Regions from separate parts of the Bacillus sp. EA-CB0995 genome, predicted to be linked through region 2. Evidence: predicted binding sites of a transcription regulator. Region 2 holds the regulator's gene; each other region holds the start of a gene.
What was found. The regulator Rex, encoded in region 2, represses fermentation and respiration genes when NADH is low (regulators of the CRP and FNR family bind a similar motif). The targets are predictions, from matches to a motif close to TTGTGAAATATTTCACAA.
Positions count from the first base shown of each region.

Region 1 (5,218 bases), 790 kb from region 2:
TAAAGCCCATGAGCATCTTTACAAAAATGCCCTGGTACCCAATCTAAAATGACACCGATCCCATATTTATGACATTCATCGACAAAATACATAAAATCCTGCGGTGCTCCGTATCTACTTGTCGGTGCATAATATCCAGTCCCTTGATATCCCCAAGAACGATCATATGGGTGTTCAATAAGCGGCATAATTTCAATATGAGTAAATTGATGCTCTACTACATACGGAATAAGCTCATCTGCCATTTCTCTGTAAGAGTAAAAAGACTCATCTTCTTTCTTTTTCCATGAACCAAAGTGAAGCTCATAAATTGCTAACGGTTCATTATAAATTGGTTTTCGTTTCTTTTTTTGAAACCACTTCTGATCTTTCCACTTATATCCTTTTATATCATAAACAATGGATGCCGTATTTGGTCTCACTTCAGCATATATTGCATACGGATCAGCTTTTAAAATTGTATGGCCGTTTAAGGCTTCAATTGCATATTTGTACAATTCCAGCTGAGCTACATTTGGTATGAATAAAGACCAAATTCCATCCTCTGTCACTCGCACCATTTTATGAATTTGATTATTCCATTCATTAAAATCTCCTACAATACTCACAGCTTGTGCATGAGGAGCCCATACAGAAAAACGTGTTCCTTGCACCCCATCTTCCTTCGTTAGATGAGCACCAAATATTTCGTAGCTATCGTAAAATTTCTCTTTATGAAACAATAGCATTTTTTCCTCATTACAATTTGTTACAATCACTATGTTCACCTCACAAGATGACAGAATTTTAAATATGTTATTACTATTCTTCGGTAAATAGAAATATCCTTGCGATTTTCTAAAAAAACATACGTTTTTTTCGCGGAAATTCATGGGAATTCCGTAAATTTCCGCTGAAAATATCGAATTTTGACGAATATTCCTTGTAAGCGTTTTATTTTAGAATAATTTTCAAAATGAAAAAGAGGGGAGATTTTACTGCGATTCATTACTTCCTATTAGAGTAAAATACATATTACGTTTAAAAAGTAATTAACTTTCAGCAAAACATAAAAAAACCCTTTCCGGCAAAAGGGGATATACAGGGGGCTGCCGGAAAGGGGTTTATACAATTTGGATTATAGTACTGGTGCCATAGTTTCTTTTAGCACTTTTACAGAATGATCAAATTTCAATTCTTCCTCTTCATTTAATTCAAGCTCTACAATTTCTCGAACACCTTGGCGGTTGATAACTGCTGGAACACCTACGTAAACATCTTGTTGTCCATATTGTCCTTCAAGATATGCAGATACTGTCAATACGCTGTTTTCGTTGTTTAAAATCGCTTTAGTTACACGTAGTAGTGACATACCGATACCGTAGTAAGTTGCACCTTTACGTTGAATAATATGATAAGCAGCATCGCGTACATTCACAAAGATTTCATCTAAATCGCTTTGATTGTACTTTTCATTGTTTGCTAAGATTGTTTCAAGTTTTTGTACACCAACAGTAGCATGGCTCCATACTGGAAGCTCTGTGTCGCCATGTTCACCAATAACATATGCGTGAACGTTGCGTGGATCCACATCTAAGTATTCACCTAACATGTAACGGAAGCGAGCAGAGTCTAAAGTTGTACCAGAACCAATTACACGTTCTTTTGGTAATCCAGATTCTTTCCAAGTTACATAAGTTAAAATATCAACTGGGTTAGTTGCGATTAAGAAGATACCATCAAATCCGCTATCCATAATGCCGCGAACGATTTGTTTAAAGATTTTTGTATTCTTCTCAACTAAATCTAAGCGAGTTTCACCTGGCTTTTGTGGTAATCCAGCAGTGATAACAACAAGATCTGCATCTTTACAATCTGCATAGCTGCCTTTCCAAACTTTTGTTGGAGCTGGAGCAAATGGAACAGCATGGCTTAAATCCATTGCTTCCCCTTCTGCTTTTGCTTCGTTTACGTCAACAAGAACAAACTCTTCAGCTACACCTTGGTTAATCATAGAATATGCATAGCTGCAACCTACAGCTCCTGTTCCTACTAATACTACGCGGTTAATACCTTTTTTCATGGTAAAATCCCCTCTCTATTTTTCATTTCATTATTATTATTATCATTGTCATTTAAGTAAATAATTAAAATACTGATTTTATATTGTTTAACTTCCTTACACACATATTGTAGCACGTTCATTTGTGAATGTATTCACAAATTATGACCTATTTGTGAACTTTTTCACAGATGAGAGAAAATTATAGTATCAGGTATGGAATCTATCCCAGTTTAAGCGAAATACATTCACATACTAGTTCCGCCAGAATCATAAACCACTTATCGTCTATTCGGCGATTCGCCAATATCCAACATACGTAAGCAGTAAAAGGGACTCTCCCAAAAGACACCTACTTGCCTTTGGATAAGCCCCGTTTTTTCTATCCCGCATTAACGGGCAGTAAGACCCCCATCTCAAGATTGAGAGAGAAGCGAAGAAGATAGGCGGAGGATAACGGCCTTTAAAAGCCCGATTGGTTCAACTAACCATCAGTGGGGGATGAAGAACCCCCACTGATGGAAGTTTCACTTTATAAAAAGAAGAAACATAACCCAATAACAGCGCCGGCATATAACAAGTTGACAACACAAAATCCCATAATAATACAATGCACCTTTGTATTATTAAGCTAAATGAAAATACTCATATATCTTATATAAGTTGTCCACACCTTTTTTCAGCTTTCAAATATTATATATTGAGTCAAAAATTTATTTTGAAAGGAGTTGGTTTATATAAATAAGCATACAAAATGCGTCTGTGAACAACTAGCAGAATTACAGGTAGGTACAGTAGTAGATATTTTTCTAAATGGAAACTTTATAGATGATGTTACGTTTGTTAACTTTAATCCTGAAAACTTTTGCGCAACTTTCGTATTTACAGAAGGAGACGAAGAAGGAGGAGTACTTCTTATAGATTGCCGTGATATTCAAGCACTTACAATTAGTAAGGGCTAGTTTATAAAAGAGAGCTTTGAAAAAAGCTCTTTTTTTATAATTTCAAAATATATTTCTATCCGAGATAAACAAAAGAGGAAGAGGGAAAGAAACATGTCAATTCTCATAAATCATACTGCTACCCCTAAAATATTCAATCCGAATTTAGTAAAGGACACAGATATACAATCTTCACATATAAAAAATAAAAACAAACACCTTGAAGATATTTGTTGCCTTTTAAACACCTTTAATTTAGGAAGAAAAGTAAACGAAATTATAGTTAATGGCACACCATTAACCGTTTCAATTTTCACAGGATTTCACTTTAACACAGGTCTTGCTACGTTTATAGATAAAAGTGGGCGCATTATCCTCGCTAATTGCGAGCGCATTGATGCAATTGTTCTTTAGCATTTTTATTGATATTAAAACGAAGAATTGTATTTTAAATAAAAAAACTATCTTCTTTAATTAATACTCATGTGATTAAAGTTGAGGATTAATTATCCATTAACACAAGACAAATAAAAAAGAGATAGCATATATGCTATCTCTTTTTTTATGACCCGTACGGGATTCGAACCCGTGTTACCGCCGTGAAAGGGCGGTGTCTTAACCACTTGACCAACGGGCCAATTTCTGGCAGAGAAGAAGGGATTCGAACCCTCGCACCGCGTAAGCGATCTACTCCCTTAGCAGGGGAGCCCCTTGAGCCACTTGGGTACTTCTCTATATATGGCTCCGCAGGTAGGACTCGAACCTACGACCGATCGGTTAACAGCCGATAGCTCTACCACTGAGCTACTGCGGAATATGGTGGGCCTAAATGGACTCGAACCATCGACCTCACGCTTATCAGGCGTGCGCTCTAACCAGCTGAGCTATAGGCCCATAGAAAAAGCGGGTGAAGAGAATCGAACTCTCGACCAGAGCTTGGAAGGCTCTTGTTTTACCACTAAACTACACCCGCATAAAAATGGTGAGCCATGAAGGACTCGAACCTTCGACCCTCTGATTAAAAGTCAGATGCTCTACCAACTGAGCTAATGGCTCATTTTGAAATGGTGCCGGCTAGAGGACTTGAACCCCCAACCTACTGATTACAAGTCAGTTGCTCTACCAATTGAGCTAAGCCGGCTTGTATATTTCAAAATGGTGGCTCGGGACGGAATCGAACCGCCGACACGAGGATTTTCAGTCCTCTGCTCTACCGACTGAGCTACCGAGCCTTAATATAAATGGCGGTCCCGACCGGGGTCGAACCGGCGATCTCCTGCGTGACAGGCAGGCATGTTAACCACTACACCACGGGACCATTGGTTGCGGGGACAGGATTTGAACCTGCGACCTTCGGGTTATGAGCCCGACGAGCTACCAGACTGCTCCACCCCGCGATGATATAATATTCTTTTAAATAAAAATGGAGGAGGTAGAGGGATTCGAACCCCCGCGCGACTCTCGCCGCCTGTCGGTTTTCAAGACCGATCCCTTCAGCCGAACTTGGGTATACCTCCGAGATATATGAAACTTGAGTGGTGGACCTTGTAGGACTCGAACCTACGACCGGACGGTTATGAGCCGTCTGCTCTAACCAGCTGAGCTAAAGGTCCTTTATGGTAGCGGCGGAGGGGATCGAACCCCCGACCTCACGGGTATGAACCGTACGCTCTAGCCAGCTGAGCTACACCGCCATAAATAAAGTATAAGTGGAGCCTAGCGGGATCGAACCGCTGACCTCCTGCGTGCAAGGCAGGCGCTCTCCCAGCTGAGCTAAGGCCCCATTATTTTAAAACTATCGGGAAGACAGGATTCGAACCTGCGACCCCCTGGTCCCAAACCAGGTGCTCTACCAAGCTGAGCCACTTCCCGTTAATAAGCGCGCCCGAGAGGACTCGAACCCCTAACCTTTTGATCCGTAGTCAAACGCTCTATCCAATTGAGCTACGGGCGCATATGGTGCCGAGGGCGGGGGTCGAACCCGCACGGTGGTCACCCACCGCAGGATTTTAAGTCCTGTGCGTCTGCCTGTTCCGCCACCCCGGCATGTCATATTGAAAATTGGAGCGGAAGACGGGATTCGAACCCGCGACCCCAACCTTGGCAAGGTTGTATTCTACCACTGAACTACTTCCGCAGACATATATGAGATATTTTATTAAAAGTGCGGGTGAAGGGAGTCGAACCCCCACGCCAAAGGCGCCAGATCCTAAGTCTGGTGCGTCTGCCAATTCCG
Region 1 covers NZ_CP169269.1:805,001-810,218, reverse strand. The annotation lists gene ACEWFJ_RS04345 (GlgB N-terminal domain-containing protein) at 1-758, opposite strand, end outside; gene ACEWFJ_RS04340 (L-lactate dehydrogenase) at 1,118-2,062, opposite strand; gene ACEWFJ_RS04335 (penicillin-binding protein) at 2,779-3,003, shown strand; gene ACEWFJ_RS04330 (hypothetical protein) at 3,097-3,396, shown strand; tRNA gene ACEWFJ_RS04325 (tRNA-Glu) at 3,548-3,619, opposite strand; tRNA gene ACEWFJ_RS04320 (tRNA-Ser) at 3,626-3,716, opposite strand; tRNA gene ACEWFJ_RS04315 (tRNA-Asn) at 3,722-3,796, opposite strand; tRNA gene ACEWFJ_RS04310 (tRNA-Ile) at 3,800-3,876, opposite strand; tRNA gene ACEWFJ_RS04305 (tRNA-Gly) at 3,885-3,955, opposite strand; tRNA gene ACEWFJ_RS04300 (tRNA-Lys) at 3,963-4,038, opposite strand; tRNA gene ACEWFJ_RS04295 (tRNA-Thr) at 4,048-4,123, opposite strand; tRNA gene ACEWFJ_RS04290 (tRNA-Phe) at 4,139-4,214, opposite strand; tRNA gene ACEWFJ_RS04285 (tRNA-Asp) at 4,225-4,300, opposite strand; tRNA gene ACEWFJ_RS04280 (tRNA-Met) at 4,303-4,379, opposite strand; tRNA gene ACEWFJ_RS04275 (tRNA-Ser) at 4,407-4,499, opposite strand; tRNA gene ACEWFJ_RS04270 (tRNA-Ile) at 4,519-4,595, opposite strand; tRNA gene ACEWFJ_RS04265 (tRNA-Met) at 4,600-4,676, opposite strand; tRNA gene ACEWFJ_RS04260 (tRNA-Ala) at 4,693-4,765, opposite strand; tRNA gene ACEWFJ_RS04255 (tRNA-Pro) at 4,781-4,854, opposite strand; tRNA gene ACEWFJ_RS04250 (tRNA-Arg) at 4,863-4,936, opposite strand; tRNA gene ACEWFJ_RS04245 (tRNA-Leu) at 4,940-5,028, opposite strand; tRNA gene ACEWFJ_RS04240 (tRNA-Gly) at 5,045-5,119, opposite strand; tRNA gene ACEWFJ_RS04235 (tRNA-Leu) at 5,148-5,218, opposite strand, start outside.
Region 1: a site for Rex is predicted at 2,185-2,202, ahead of ACEWFJ_RS04340 (L-lactate dehydrogenase). Genes of this name have one in related genera too.

Region 2 (5,218 bases):
GCTTATTATTCCACCGTTATCTTTATGCACAGATAACGCTGCTATGATTGCTGCAGCTGGTACGATTGCATATGAGCAAGGAAAGAGGGCAACATTAGCATTAAATGCAAATCCTGGCTTGGATATTGAATCATAGTTATTCCGCGTTTAATGAGAGAGTAGATTTTTCGCCTTCGGTAAAGAAGAGAAGTTTAGTTAAATGTTAGTGGGGCCACAGATGAAAGTTTCACTTTATACACATAATTAACCACAACCTGTGGATAAAACCTATATTATCTGTTGATAATATAGGTTTTTTTGTGAGTATAACCTGTGGATAAATATTATTTTATTTGTGGATAATGTGGGGAAATTAATATTTATCTTGATAATATGAAATTGAATATGTGAATAACACTGTGGATAAATAAAAAGGTCAGCGTAACTGCTGACCTTTTTATTTTTTATATTTGTAATTCTTCCCATTCTTCCATACATGCTTCTAATTGCTCTTGTAGTGTTTGTTTTTCTGCTGTAATATCACTTGCTCTTTCGTAATCAGCATATACTTCAGGCAGACAAAGTTGTTCTTCTAATGTAGCGATTTGCTCTTCCATTGCAGCAATGTTTTCTTCTAATTCCTCAATTCTACGCGTACGTTGGCGCTCTTGCTTTTTACGTTCTTTTTCTTCAATATAATTTAATTTTTCTTGCGCCACTTGTTTTTGTACAGGTTTATTCGTTTCTTGTTCTTCAAGTTCTGCCCGCTCTAACATTTCATTTTTCTTTTCTATATAATAATCGTAATCGCCTAGATATTCCTCTGCCCCATCTGTTGACAATTCAATAACTTTTGTGGTGATGCGATTAATGAAATAGCGGTCATGAGAAACAAATAAAATAGTTCCTGGAAAATCAATAAGAGCATTTTCTAATATTTCTTTACTACTTAAGTCTAAATGGTTTGTCGGTTCATCTAAAATAAGCACATTTGATTTTTGCATCATCAGTTTTGCAAGAGCTAAACGTGCTTTTTGTCCACCACTTAAAGAAGAGACTGGCTTTAAAACATCATCACCAGAAAATAAAAAGTTTCCAAGTACTGTGCGGATTTCTTTTTCTGGTTGCAGCGGGTAATCATCCCAAAGTTCATCTAATACGCGTTTTGATGATGTTAAGTTTGCTTGTTCTTGGTCATAATATCCAATAGAAACGTTAGAGCCGAATGAAAAACTGCCGTTTAAAGGACGAAGTTTATCCACAAGAGATTTTAATAAAGTGGATTTTCCGATTCCATTTGGACCTACAAGTGCAACACTATCACCTCTCGTTAATTGGAAATGAATGTGCTCAATGATTGGCTCGTTATTATAACCAATTGTGATATTTTTTACTTGTAGTACATCATTGCCACTTTGCCTATCGATATCAAAGTGGAAAGAAGCAGATTTTGTATCACCGAGTGGTTTTGTCATAAGCTCCATACGATTTAATTGTTTTTGGCGACTTTGTGCCCGTTTTGTTGTGGAAGCGCGGGCGATATTTTTTTGAATGAAGTCTTGTAACTTTGTGACTTCTTCTTGCTGTTTCTCATAACGCTTCATTTCTTGTTCGTATAGCGATGCTTTAAGTTCTAAATACTTACTGTAGTTCCCCGTGTATTTTCGACTTTGTTTATTAGAGATTTCATACACCTGTGTTACGAGTTTATCTAGAAAGTATCGATCGTGTGAAACGATTAAAATAGCACCAGGATAGCCTTGTAAATATTGTTCCAGCCACGTTAATGTATCGATATCTAGATGGTTGGTTGGCTCATCCAAAATAAGCAAATCTGGTTTTGTTAGTAATAATTTGCCAAGAGCTAAACGAGTTTTTTGCCCACCACTTAAAGTGGAGATTGTAGTTCCGTGTGTCTCAGAAGGAAAGCCAAGTCCGCTTAAAACAGAGCGAATATCAGCTTCGTATTGGTAGCCGCCTTTATTTTTATAATCTAATTGCAGGCGATCATACTCTGCTAACAATCTTTCGTGTACAGTGACATTTGTGAAATTTTCTTCTTTCCCCATTTCTTGTTCTAGCCTTCGGAGTTCTTTCTCCATGCGTTGCAAGTCGAGAAATACCGTTAGCATTTCATCCCAAATGGTTAATGATGTTTCAAGACCAGTGTGCTGTGCTAAGTAACCGATAGATACATCTTTCGGTTTAATAATTTCTCCGCTGTCATGGGATAGTTCTCCCGCAATAATCTTTAATAATGTAGACTTTCCAGCGCCGTTACGGCCGACAAGTGCAATGCGATCACGCGTCTGTACCTCTAACTTAATGTTTGAAAGAATCACTTCAGCGGCGTATAACTTGGAAAGGTTATTCACTTGTAGTAGAATCAATGTTTTCACCTCAAATAATTTCTTAACTTTGCCATGATTATATTTCTCAATCATACTAAAAATAGTGTATAGTTGAACATAATAGAGAAGTTCTCTCTCTATTATACAGGGAAAACTTTCAATGCTAAACTTCCGTACATGTTTCAATCACTTGAACAGATAGGAAGAGAGGAGGGGTTGCATGGAGCAGCCTAAAATTCCGCAGGCGACTGCCAAAAGATTGCCTCTATACTATCGATTTATCCAAAACTTATCGTTATCTGGTAAGCAACGCGTATCATCTGCAGAATTAAGTGAAGCGGTGAAAGTGGATTCGGCGACGATTCGAAGAGATTTTTCATACTTTGGGGCATTAGGGAAAAAGGGATACGGCTATAACGTAAATTATTTATTGTCGTTTTTCCGCGAAACACTTGATCAAGATGATGTAACGCGTGTAGCACTAATAGGGGTAGGTAATTTAGGGACAGCTTTCTTACATTACAATTTTACGAAAAATAATAATACAAAAATTGAGATGGCATTTGACGTTGATGAAGAGAAAGTTGGAAAAGAAATCGGAGGAATTCCAGTATATCACCTGGATGAATTAGAAGAGAAATTATCCGATGATATAAAAGTGGCAATATTAACAGTACCTGCTTCTGTTGCACAAGCTGTAGCAGATCGCTTATCGCATACTGGTATACAAGGTGTTTTAAACTTTACACCTGCTAGGTTAAATATATTAGAACATATTCGAATTCATCATATCGATTTAGCGGTAGAATTACAAACGCTTGTGTACTTTTTAAAAAATTACCCACAATAAAAACGCAGGAATTCCCTGCGTTCTTATTATTTCTTCATACTACCTTTTTTCGGTTTAGAAAAAAGAAGGCGAAGTGCCAAATTAAAATCAACTGTTGCCATTATAGCAAGTAATATTGTATAAAAGTTCCAAATTGTATCTTCAACACTTGTAATTGCTAAGTATGTAAAAATACACCCAAGAAGAAAATACAAAGTTGCCATAACAAATGGTGAAGTTCGCATGTTTAAAATCCTCCGATGAATCCTTGCAATTTTTCAGCTTTTTCTATGTATGGGTGAAGTACAAATGTAATTAACATAACATTTGTATTCATCATAACGTGAGCCATAATAGGTACAATAATTCGTTTTGTTTTTACATATAAAAATGAAAAAACAAGCCCCATGGAAATATACACTAATAAATGTGTAGGGTCAAAATGAATTAAAGCAAATATAAGTGAACTCACAATTGCTGCGATAAAGAAGTTATATCGTTTATATAGTGTTCCAAATAGAATCTTTCTAAATACAATTTCTTCAAGAATGGGAGCGAATATAGAAGAAACAATCATAAATAATGGAGCAGCTTTTATAATCTCGATAATGTTTTGTGTATTTTCAGATTCAGGTTTAACTTTAAAAATTTGTGTTTCAATTGTGCCAGCAATTACTTGGGCAAATAAAGCAAGAAAAACCCCCAAAATAATCCATCCTATTGTAGCGGGAATGTTTGTTCTTTCCCGATCCCATTTTTCTGATTGTGTATCGTTGCGTAATATCAGAAGGATAATGATAAGAGCGACAAAGAAGCTAATTATTCCCCAATGTGCAGTTGCCAATTGAACCTCTTCTTGAAAGCTCCTGTTTCCATTGTTGTATATTCCGCTTTTTAAAAGGAGCCACCCTCCAATTACACCTGATAATTGCATTAAAATATATGTAACAACAACCCACCAGTATTGTCTCTTCAATTTCGTAACTCCTTTTTAAATTTTTTGTAATGAAAAAGGAAAATGCTCTATCCATAGAGAAAACAACTTATGGCATCTTCTTATTGTAACATAGGAGAAGAGGGAAAAACGATGGAATATCAAATAGAATCTTCTATCAGTGCCGATCTTCCATGAAGCCAAGGATTTATATTATTACGCTACTCATCAGGTAAAGAAGAGAAGCTTATGGAAAGACTGAAGAGGATGTAAAATAGTTTTCCGAAAAATTACGTTTTTTCACTTGCAAAAGAAAATGAGATTCTTTATTATAATAAGTGTGTTAGCACTCGAAGTGTTTGAGTGCTAATAAACATAAAATTTACATAGTAAATTGAGGAGGTTATTGTTCATGCTAAAGCCATTAGGTGATCGCGTTGTAATTGAACTTGTTCAAGCAGAAGAAAAAACAGCAAGTGGTATCGTATTACCAGACACTGCAAAAGAAAAACCACAAGAAGGTAAGGTAGTGGCAGTTGGTACTGGTCGTGTGCTTGAAAATGGTGAGCGTGTTGCTTTAGAGTTAGCTGTAGGCGATCGTATTATCTTCTCAAAATATGCAGGTACTGAAGTAAAATACGAAGGTGCAGAATACTTAATTTTACGTGAAAGCGACATTTTAGCAGTTATCAGTTAATTATATAAATCTTTAAAAATTCAAGGGGGTCAAATATTATGGCAAAAGATATTAAATTTAGTGAAGAAGCACGTCGTTCGATGCTTCGCGGTGTCGACACTCTTGCAAACGCAGTAAAAGTTACGCTTGGACCAAAAGGTCGTAACGTTGTACTTGAGAAAAATTCGGTTCTCCGCTTATTACAAATGACGGTGTAACAATTGCAAAAGAAATCGAATTAGAAGATGCATTTGAAAACATGGGTGCAAAACTAGTAGCAGAAGTTGCTAGCAAAACAAATGATGTAGCTGGTGACGGAACGACAACTGCAACTGTATTAGCACAAGCGATGATTCGTGAAGGTTTAAAGAACGTAACAGCTGGTGCGAACCCAATGGGTCTTCGTAAAGGTATTGAAAAAGCTGTTGTAGCAGCAATTGAAGAATTAA
Region 2 covers NZ_CP169269.1:19,559-24,776, reverse strand. The annotation lists gene tsaD (tRNA (adenosine(37)-N6)-threonylcarbamoyltransferase complex transferase subunit TsaD) at 1-136, shown strand, start outside; gene ACEWFJ_RS00095 (ABC-F family ATP-binding cassette domain-containing protein) at 444-2,369, opposite strand; gene ACEWFJ_RS00090 (redox-sensing transcriptional repressor Rex) at 2,551-3,180, shown strand; gene ACEWFJ_RS00085 (YdiK family protein) at 3,207-3,404, opposite strand; gene ACEWFJ_RS00080 (CPBP family intramembrane glutamic endopeptidase) at 3,407-4,135, opposite strand; gene groES (co-chaperone GroES) at 4,506-4,790, shown strand; partial or broken gene groL (chaperonin GroEL) at 4,829-5,218, shown strand, end outside.

Region 3 (5,218 bases), 140 kb from region 2:
GGCGCTAGCGTGTCCTAGTATGAAGCAATCCTTGCAGGAAAAACAAAGGGTGACGGTACAATCAACACCAACGATGGCCGATGGAATTGCGGTGAAAAAACCAGGGGATCTCACTTTTCAGCTTGTGCAACGTTATGTAGATGATATTTTCTGTGTGGATGAAATGGAGATTGCTCGGGCAATGCTTATGTTATTAGAGCGTAATAAATTACTTGTAGAAGGATCGGGTGCTACTTCATTAGCTGCCATGTTATATGGAAAAGTGCCTGAGCAAGGGAAAAAGATTGTCTCTGTATTAAGTGGTGGTAATGTTGATGTTAATTTTATTTCTCGTATTATTGAACACGGGATGGTTGAAGCAGGCCGATTTGTCCATATTTCAACGACGATTAAAGATAAGCCAGGGCAACTACAACAAGTATTACAGATTGTAACCGATTTTGAAGCGAATGTTCTTCATATTCATTTAGAGAGAATTGGAACGAAAGTATTCCCAGGTTATGCGCAGCTGCACCTTTCTCTTGAGACGAAAGATAATGAGCATATTGAGCAAGTGCTAATGGGAATGCGGAAGAAAGGATATAGTATCGAAATCATTGAATAGGGTGAAATTTCCATCAGTGGGGGTCTTACTGCCCGTTAACGCGGGATAAATATTTAAACAAACGTTTGATTAAAAAGAGCTAGCCCTTGTAAAGGCTAGCTCTTTCTTCATTAAAACATCAGTGAAACGAGAAACATTCCAATTCCGATTGATGTAATTGTTGCAACAAGACCCGGGATCATAAAGCTATGATTTAACACATATTTACCGATACGCGTTGTACCTGTACGGTCAAAATTAATTGCTGCAACGATTGTTCCGTAGTTTGGAATAAAGAAATATCCGTTTACAGCTGGGAACATCGCAATTAATAGTGCGGGTGAAATGCCAAGTGTTAATCCAAGTGGTATTAACGCACGTACCGTTGCAGCTTGACTATATAGCAAGATTGATAGCACGAATAGTGCAATTGCGAATAACCACGGTGCACTCGTTACGAGACCTTGAATAGAACCTTGAATCATTTGTAAGTTACCGTTAAAGAACGTATCTCCCATCCATGCGATGCCGAAAATCGCAACAACTGCTGTTGCTCCTGCTTTAAAGACGTTACCAGACACGATACTTTCTACATTTGGTTTACAAAAAATAATAATAAGTGCAGCGATTGTTAGCATCACCATTTCAATGGTGTTTGGCATAGAAAGACGTACAAGTTTTCCGTCTATCATCCAGCTAGGACGTAACGCTTCAAAAGATCCAAGAAGAACAACTAGAACTGTTGCAAATAAAAAGAGGATAACAGACAGTTTTGCACCTTTCGGGACAATAAATTCTTTCTTTTCTTCTAGTTTTGGAATCATGCCTTCTTGTAATCGTTTTAAGTATTCTTCATCTTCGTTTAGCTCTTTTCCCATTTTGCTTGCGACGAAAGCAGCTAACATACAAGCGATAAAGGTAGATGGAATACTAATTTTTAAAATATCTAATAGTGTAATCTGATAGTCAGCAAGCATAGCGAGAAGTGCAACGGTTGCTGCTGAAATTGGACTTGCTGTAATCGCTTGCTGCGATGCAATAACAGCAATTGACAGTGGACGCTCTGGTCGAATTCCTGATTCACGCGATACTTCAGCAATGACAGGAAGGACTGAATAGGCAACGTGGCCTGTACCTGCACAAAACGTAAATAAATAAGTGACAATTGGGGCAAAGAACGTAATACGTTTCGGGTTTTTGCGAAGCGCTTTTTCTGCAATATGAACAAGATAGTCCATCCCCCCAGCGGCCTGTAGTGCCCCAGCGGCTGTAATAACTGCTAAAATCATAAGCATAACATCGATTGGCGGGGAGGTTGGTTGTAAGTGGAAGAAGAAGACAAAGATTGTCATACCAACACCTCCCATTACTCCAAGGCCAATACCTCCAAGGCGCGCACCGATGAAAATGCAGAGTAATAAGATGATAAACTGTAGCCAGAACATAGTATAGTACCTCCGAGATAATAATCAATCGTTATTATCAAATAACTTAATTTGTTTAATGATTCAAAAATTAAATAATGAATAATAAAATAAATCTCTGAAAATATCCATTTTTATTATATAGCATATCAAAAACATGATTCACTCCTTTTTGTTACAATTATTTTACAAAAGAGTCATTGTGAAATTTATATTTATATGTGCAAATGAATAGGCAATTTGATTTAGATGTTGTAATCTGTGGACAGAGAATTGTGTAATTCTCATAAAATTCCCATATCGTTCAACTCGTTCATCGAGAAAGGCAAACTTATGGAAACATAGGGTCGCAAAACTATAGGGGCTCAGGTTGAAATGGACTAAGCTAGCCAGCTACCGGACTGATAGGATTGGTTTAGACCAATGCTTTTTTCATACATTGGTCTCTTTTTTTTGCTATTTTTCTGTAAGGGGTCCTGCCGCATACCTATCAAGCTAAGATTTTGAAGAATCCCCAAAACGAAAATTTTCTCTCTTCCTAGTTACCTATGGGAATCCAGTTTATTTATTGTTTTGGGAAACAATGAATTTCTTGACTTGATGGCAATGGGGCGGTACCCCTATATACAAAAACAGAGGGCAGATATGCATCCCCCTCTTGTGTCCAACCAATATTATTCTTGCTCGTCCATAATTTTCTCAAACGCAGCAGATACTTTTTCAAATTCCTCGTCACTCTCAATGTATGAGAATTCACTATCTTCTTCTACTTTTAAAAAGAAGATATCAATGTCTTCCTCTGTTTCCGTTTGAATGTCTTCTACAAAGCCAACAGCAATGTATTCTGCTCCTTCGACATTCATCGTTCCGAGCACTTCAACTTCCTGCTCCTCATTACTCTCATCGCTAAGGGTAAAAATTTCGCCTACTTCAATTTCCGACATATTCATTCTCCTCCTGTTATACTCTAAAAAATAGAACGTTCAAATCGTATACTTACTAGTATATCTTTCCATAAAATATCAAATTAATGCTCAAAGAACAACAATTTCTTGCTGATTCAGCGTAAAAATCCAACTAAAAGGATATCATCTGTGAATATGAATGAATACATTTTGAGCTCTCGTCACATGCCCATCAACTTTAGAAATGGGTTGCATGTGGATATTTGGTTATTGACTACCCTTGTGAACTTCTCTCACTGTTCCATTAAAAAAATGTATTAGACTAAGCTTTATTGATGTAATTACATTCTTACTTCTATCCCTACCTTATCTCAAAAAATAAAGATTTAGATTCGTCATTATATGTTTTGAATAGACAGTGGAAGAAAGTATGAAAGAGCAAGAAATGTTTGTTCAAGAAGTAGCAGAATTAGCAAGTTGTTTAAATACGCTTGCCTATGAGCTGCGAGAGCTTATTGGAGAATTTAAAGGCTGAAATATCATGAAAAAAGCAGGAGCGTTAACCGCTTCTGCTTTTTTTCATGTATTTTGTATAAAGAGCAGTAAGATTTCCGATGATGGAAGGTTCAATTCATAAAGAACGTCATTATGAATTTTCTTTTACATGTGTAAAAATATTAATAGAAAAGATAATAATAGCGAGAACAACAAGAATACTACCGCCGGCAACAAACGGAATAGCTGCGTGATTTCCATAAATCTCAAGAGCTAGTGCAATCATCATAATTGGCAGTCCAATATTAAGCAGCCAAAAGTGAATTTTTCCTAGTTTAGAATGACCAGCTTCTTGAAAGATATGATATAAAATGCCAGCTGCCATCATTGAAGCCCAGCCGAGAAGCAGCAAGTGAACGTGTACACTTCTTAATGCAAAATTAAGAGACATTGACATATACATCCCCATACAGACGCCGATGACAAAATAAATAGAAGAAATCTTTATAAAGCGAATGCCCATACAAGTTCCACCTTTCCATATCAATTTGTAAGTACAATAGAATATATGAAGATGAACTTGAGGACAGTATCATTAGATGGAAAAATTTATTTTTGTTTGTTCATAAAAATAATACGTGCTACAATGAAAACGAATTGGAACAGGGGAGCCCGTGCGGCTGAGAGGATGTAACAATGCATCGACCCTTAACCTGATCTGGATAATGCCAGCGTAGGGAGTTGTATCAAGAATCGTAGCAGTTGTTATTCTATGGTAACTTGAATATAAGGCTTTCCTGGCTTCATGACAGGAAAGCCTTTTCTTTTTTCGTGAAACTTATTTAATATAAGGAGGAATTTAGTATGTCACAGCAAGTTACGATTTCATTTTCAGTTGTACCACAAGCAAAGATGAAAGATGTATATTCAGTTGTAGATAAAGCGATTGAGGTTGTTCAGCAATCTGGTGTACGCTATGAAGTTGGTGCGATGGAAACAACGATGGAAGGGGAATTAGATGAGCTTCTTGATATTATCAAACGTGCGCAGCAAGCTTGTATAGATGATGGGGCTGAAGAAGTCATTACTTCTATTAAAATTCATTATCGTCCAAGCACAGGTGTAACGATTGATGAAAAAGTGTGGAAGTATCGTGAAGAGCATGAAAAAACAGAAACGATCTAACGTAACGATTACAATGGTCTGGCTTCTTTTTCTCGTTGCAATATGGGAAGGGGCTGTGTCAGTATTTCATATTGAACCGTGGATTTTACCGAAGCCTTCCGCGATTGTAAGTGAACTTATAGAAATGAAAGATTTATTACTTCCAAATACGGTGCAGACGCTGGAAGAAGTTTTAATCGGATTATTTTTTGCGATTGTAATTGGAACGAGCATTGCAATTATTATGGACGTCATTCCGTTGTTCCGTGTCTTAATTCATCCACTATTGGTGATTTCACAAACGATTCCGATTGTCGTGCTAGCACCTTTATTTATTATTTGGTTTGGCTATGGAATGCTGCCAAAAGTAATGGTTGTTATTCTTGTATGCTTCTTTCCAATTGCGCTTAGCATTTTAGAAGGTTTTCAAACGGTAGATAAACCGATGCTGAAATTACTTCAAACGATGCGAGCAAGCAAGTGGCAAGTATATCAAAAAGTGAAATTTCCAGCAGTATTGCCATATTTTTTCAGGATTAAAAATTGCAGTTACATATAGCGTAATGGGCGCTATTATTGGAGAATGGCTTGGTGCAAGTGAAGGGTTAGGTGTTATGCTGACAAGGGCAACAAAATCTTTTTTAACA
Region 3 covers NZ_CP169269.1:4,345,165-4,350,382, reverse strand. The annotation lists gene ilvA (threonine ammonia-lyase) at 1-604, shown strand, start outside; gene ACEWFJ_RS22335 (anaerobic C4-dicarboxylate transporter family protein) at 715-2,028, opposite strand; cyclic di-GMP riboswitch class I at 2,322-2,408, shown strand; gene ACEWFJ_RS22330 (DUF1292 domain-containing protein) at 2,682-2,951, opposite strand; gene ACEWFJ_RS22325 (methyl-accepting chemotaxis protein) at 3,343-3,447, shown strand; gene ACEWFJ_RS22320 (cytochrome-c oxidase) at 3,559-3,930, opposite strand; TPP riboswitch at 4,062-4,164, shown strand; gene ACEWFJ_RS22315 (MTH1187 family thiamine-binding protein) at 4,272-4,592, shown strand; partial or broken gene ACEWFJ_RS22310 (ABC transporter permease) at 4,570-5,218, shown strand, end outside.
Region 3: a site for Rex is predicted at 2,080-2,097, ahead of ACEWFJ_RS22335 (anaerobic C4-dicarboxylate transporter family protein). Genes of this name have one in related genera too.

Region 4 (5,218 bases), 680 kb from region 2:
GATGAATTAACAGACACAAAGTTAAAGTCAACAACATTGTCTGTTGCTATAAACAAAGACATTCTCCAGTTTCAAGTGATAAAGCAAACCGGAATAAACAGTACGAATACATATCGCAAAACATATGTCATTCCTGTAAAAGCATTTCACTACATTCTCGTATCAACACAAGAAGATTCAGGACAAATGAATGCTAATATACAGGTATTTGGACATCACGGTGAGTTTCTCTTAAACGAAAAACTCTCTTTACAACATATAGATAATATTCGCACAAATAGTTCAGAATTCCCAGACTTTTTTGCAACATTAAATGAAAGCGTAACTAAATACATAAATGAATATAATCCATCTATTTAAGCTTATATGATATTTTATTGAAATAATAAAATTCTAACTATTTTTATTATAATATATTTAGAGACAGAAAAACACTTCATTTTTTTTGAGAAGTGTTTTTTTATTTTTTCAAACAAGGTGCGCAGCATTATAGAACATATATCTTAATCAAACGTTTAATTAGTATTATAAAATCGAACATACCTCTTAAACAAACGTTTGATTAAGACCACAAAATCGAACGTACGTCTTAATCAAACATTTATTTAATGGCAATTCTCTCTTATTGAAAATGCAAATGAGCTATATCTTAATTTCAGAATATATTATAGTAAAAACACTTTAATGAAAATCGATAGCTCATTTATATTTTTCTATTATAATTTTTCATCAGTGCGGGGGTCTTACTGCCCGCGAATAGCGGGATAAACTCGAACATACCTCTTAAACAAACTTTTGTTTACTGACAGCTTCTCTTTATCAAAAATACAAATGAATAATATCGTCACCTTACAATATGATGTAGTGAAAACGCTTTAATGAAAATTAATAGCTCATTTACATTTTTTCTATTTATAATTTCTCAAGTTTCATCTCATTACATTAGAAATAGGAGAACCGCTATGGAGAATAATCAACGTTCATCCTTTCTTCCATTATGTTATATATTGCTACTCATACTTGTAAGCTTTCTTTATGACGAGCTCAATCAATCAACAGTAGGTGCTGTGAATGTAACAACAAAAATAGACGCATGGATTCCTTTTACAAAAGAATTTATCGTTCCATACTTACTTTGGTTTCCCTATCTATACGGTGCTCTAATTTATTACTGCTTTGCTGACCGAAAGCTCTACTATGTTACATTAAGTAGTGTTATATTAGGTGACCTTCTTTCTTTTAGCATTTATTATATGTGGCAAACAACGGTAACACGTCCTGAAGTGATTGGCAATGATGTGTTTGCTAATTTAGTTCGCTTTATTTACAGTATCGATCAACCTGTAAATTGTTTTCCTAGCATTCACGTGCTCACAACATTTGTCATTATGATTACAGCATATAAGAGAAAAAAGCAAAACAAATGGGAATATGGTCTATTAACATTTGTTGGCGTACTCATTATTTTATCTACTTTGTTTACAAAACAGCACGCCTTTATAGATGTAATAACAGGCATCGTAGTAGCAAGCTTTCTTTATGCTGCTATGCAATCTGTATTTGAATTACGTAAACAAAAGGTTAAAGCCCCTGCTGGATGATCGTATAATCTATGAAAACAAAAGCAGACTGCGGCTTCTTCAGTCTGCTTTTATCTATGTAAGAAGAGATTTTCAAATTGGTATATTATAGTCTCTAAGATTGTGGTACAGTCATGTCGCCAGGTTTAATGCGACCTGCTTTTTTCAAAATCATATACAGTATATAAGAAACAGCTACTGGAATTATGATATAAGTAATTACCATCGCTGGAACAACACTCAATCCTTTGCTTGAAATTAAGTTAATTGGTGCGATTAAAGAACTAAGTCCAAGACCCGCAATTTCTTTCCCCGCTGTCATTTGGAATACAAGCGCCGATACAGGACCTACAATTGCACTGGCGACAACAGTTGGTACAAGAATCATCGGGTTCTTAGTAATATTCGGAAGCTGTACTTTCGGTGTACAAAGGGCTTGTGCTAAAATACCACCTAAATTATTTTCTTTCGCAGAGATAACAGCGAATCCGATAAATTGAGCGACGCATCCTGCAAGGGCAGCACCGCCTGCCACTCCGTCTAGGCTAAGTGCAATTGCTAGCGCCGCTGATGACGCTGGAGAAATTAATAACAATCCCCAAACAACCGCAAGTACAACAGAAGCGATAAATGGGCTGCCAGCTGAGCTATCTTTAATAAATGCTCCAACTGCATTTAAGACTGGGCTAATATTTTGAGATAACCAAATACCTACTAAACCTGAACCTAATATTGCGGCAAACGGAACAAGCATCATATCTACAGCAGTTTTTCCGCTTAATCGTTTACCGATATAAACTGCTAGTGTTGCTGTTAATAACGCACCGATTGGTTCACCAGTTTTAATCATCAAACCGGCTGCAGTAATCGAAATTGATCCAGCTCCAATCGTTCCTGCAACCATCGCTGAGAAAATGACAAGTCCATTTGCTCCGAGCATAAAAGCAATTCCTGCTCCAATTGCTGGCGCCATAAGTGATTTCGCAACAACTCCGATTGTAATTAACATAGGAATATCAGCAATTCTTCCTATATTTTCGATGAGCAAACCAATTCCAAGAGATACGAAAATACCTTGTGCAATTCCTGCAGATCCTTTGAATATACGAGGCATGATATATTCCTTCATCTGTTTCACCTTCTTCTAGTTTAGTAACCGATTGTTTTCATGTAGTCGCGTAAAATGTCATTTGATTTTGCAAATCGGCTTTCTTCAGCTTCTGTTAAGTTCAGTTCAACAAGTTCTTTTATACCATCTCTTGTAATGATAGCTGGTACACCTGTGGAAATTTCATACTCACCATATTCACCGTCTAAAACGGCTGATACAGCAATAATACAGTGATCATCATTAAAAATAGAACGTGCAATATAAGCTAACGCATTCCCAATACCGTAATAAGTAGTTCCTTTCCGTCTATAAATTTCCCAACCAGCTTTTGCTGTTTTTTCCACAACTTCATCTAAATCAATTTCACCTAGACGCTCTTTTTGCTCCTCTAAAATTTGCAAGACAGGCTTTCCACCTACTGTTACATGTGACCAAGCAACCATTTGTGAATCGCCATGCTCACCTAATGAGTAACCGTGAATGCTACGAGGATCAACTTCCAGCATTTCAGATAAAATTGTTCTTAAACGAGAAGAATCTAATGATGTCCCAGTACCAAGGACGCGATTTCTTGGCAAACCTGATAATTTCCAAACTTGATAAGTAATAATATCAACTGGGTTTGATGCGATTAGGAAGATGCCATCAAATCCGCTCTCCATTACACTTGGTACGATACTCTTCATAATTTTCGCACTTGCCTCTAAAGTATCAAGGCGACTTTGACCTGGCTTTGGAGCAGGTCCCGCTGTAATAATAACAATATCCATATCTTTGCAGTCTTCATAGGTTCCTGCATATACTTTTGTTCTTGTATTTGTAAAATTAATGCAGTGTGATAAATCCATTGCTTCGCCAACTGCTCGTTCATGATTGAGATCAATTAACGCTAATTCTTCACAGATTCCTTGATTCACAATAGAATACGCACAGCTTGATCCAACTAATCCAGTACCAATAATCGCAATCTTTCTTGTGTTTCTATTCATGACAATCTCACCTGCTTCTTAGTGTAATTTTCTTTGTGCTGTGTTCTTTACACTTTTTATTATAGAAGTTTTTACCATGGAAACCATGTACATTTTGTGAAATATATCACAAATAATATGGACGTTTTATGTCCCCTTGCACATAATTTCGACAAAGTCACGAACATTTTACTTTCACAAAAAAAACAGGTAACGTCTCGGTTACGTCACCCGTTTTAAAAAATTCTCTTTTCTTATTGCGCACTTAGTTGATTCTTCAACTGCTGAACAATCGTTGGATTAGCAGGAGCTGCTGGTTGATAATAATTCTTTTGCTTTGCGAATTGATACAGATTACGTTGACGCATTTCGTCTTGATTACGAATTTGAATTAACGTTTGATATAATTGATCGTTATTCGTTTGAGCAATGTAATTCGCATAGCCTGTTAAACTTGCATTTAATTCAGCTAAATAATCATTTACCATATCTTTTTCATTCATGTTCTTTACACTCCTATCCTAGAAAAGACATTAATTGTTGCTTCGTATTTTGTGCATCTTGCACATCTTTTTGCAGCATCTGCTTCAACTGCGGATCCGTACATGACTGTGCATACTCTTGTAATTTGTTAATAACTGTTGCATGCCCGCCAATAAGATGACGTAAATTCTCCACTTCAAGCTCGTTTAAATTTTGCATCTAACAGCCTTCCTTTCTTTGTTCATTCAACATTTAGTATCTATTTATTTTTGAATTGTATGCACTAAAAAACCTTAGAATTGCTTCTAAGGTTTCCTCTCATTTATCCCGCATTAACGGGCAGTAAGACCCCCACCTCAAGATTGAGAGAGAAGCGAGGAAGATAGGTGGGGGATAACTGCCCGTAAAAGCCCGATTGGTTCAACTAACCATCAGTGAAAAAAGCGTCACTGATGGAAGTTTCACTTTATACTCAGGCCGCAAAACCAAATACATCTGTAATTAACGAAAGAATTAATAACACAACTACTACACCGCCGGCTACTCTTGCTATAGATTTCTTTTGTTGCTCTACACTCGAAACAACAAATCGGAAATATAATATACCACCTAATGCAATAAGAATACATTCCAATGCAATGCTTATAACTGGAAATCTCCATAGCTCAAAACCCAGCAAAGGAAAGTCTCCGAAATTCCCAGGAAGTAACGGCAAATCAGCACGATGCACAAGTAAATCAAGGATCCAATGACTAAAAACTACCGCTCCAATAACAAAGCCACTTCGTCTTCCCCAAAACTTCATACCCACTATTCCTGCAAAAAAGGCAATACACAGTGCTCCTATTAAAGAATGTGAATAATCCGCATGAATCACAACTTCACCATAACCATTACCACCAATAGGTACCATTGTCTCTACTCCTAAAACATAAAGCGGCACAAAGATCACGTCCAATAATTGTGTGCTTAACATGAGAGCCCAAAGCGGTATTTTCGGTGACTTTGCTTTCACTGCTGCAGCTAAGCCAAAATGTCCTGCAAACATTTCACTTCACATCCTTTTGCACTTTCAT
Region 4 covers NZ_CP169269.1:697,263-702,480, reverse strand. The annotation lists gene ACEWFJ_RS03660 (DUF3978 family protein) at 1-360, shown strand, start outside; gene ACEWFJ_RS03655 (phosphatase PAP2 family protein) at 963-1,601, shown strand; gene ACEWFJ_RS03650 (PTS sugar transporter subunit IIC) at 1,696-2,709, opposite strand; gene ACEWFJ_RS03645 (L-lactate dehydrogenase) at 2,730-3,680, opposite strand; gene ACEWFJ_RS03640 (spore coat protein) at 3,914-4,162, opposite strand; gene ACEWFJ_RS03635 (hypothetical protein) at 4,176-4,361, opposite strand; gene ACEWFJ_RS03630 (permease) at 4,615-5,190, opposite strand.
Region 4: a site for Rex is predicted at 3,775-3,792, ahead of ACEWFJ_RS03645 (L-lactate dehydrogenase). Genes of this name have one in related genera too.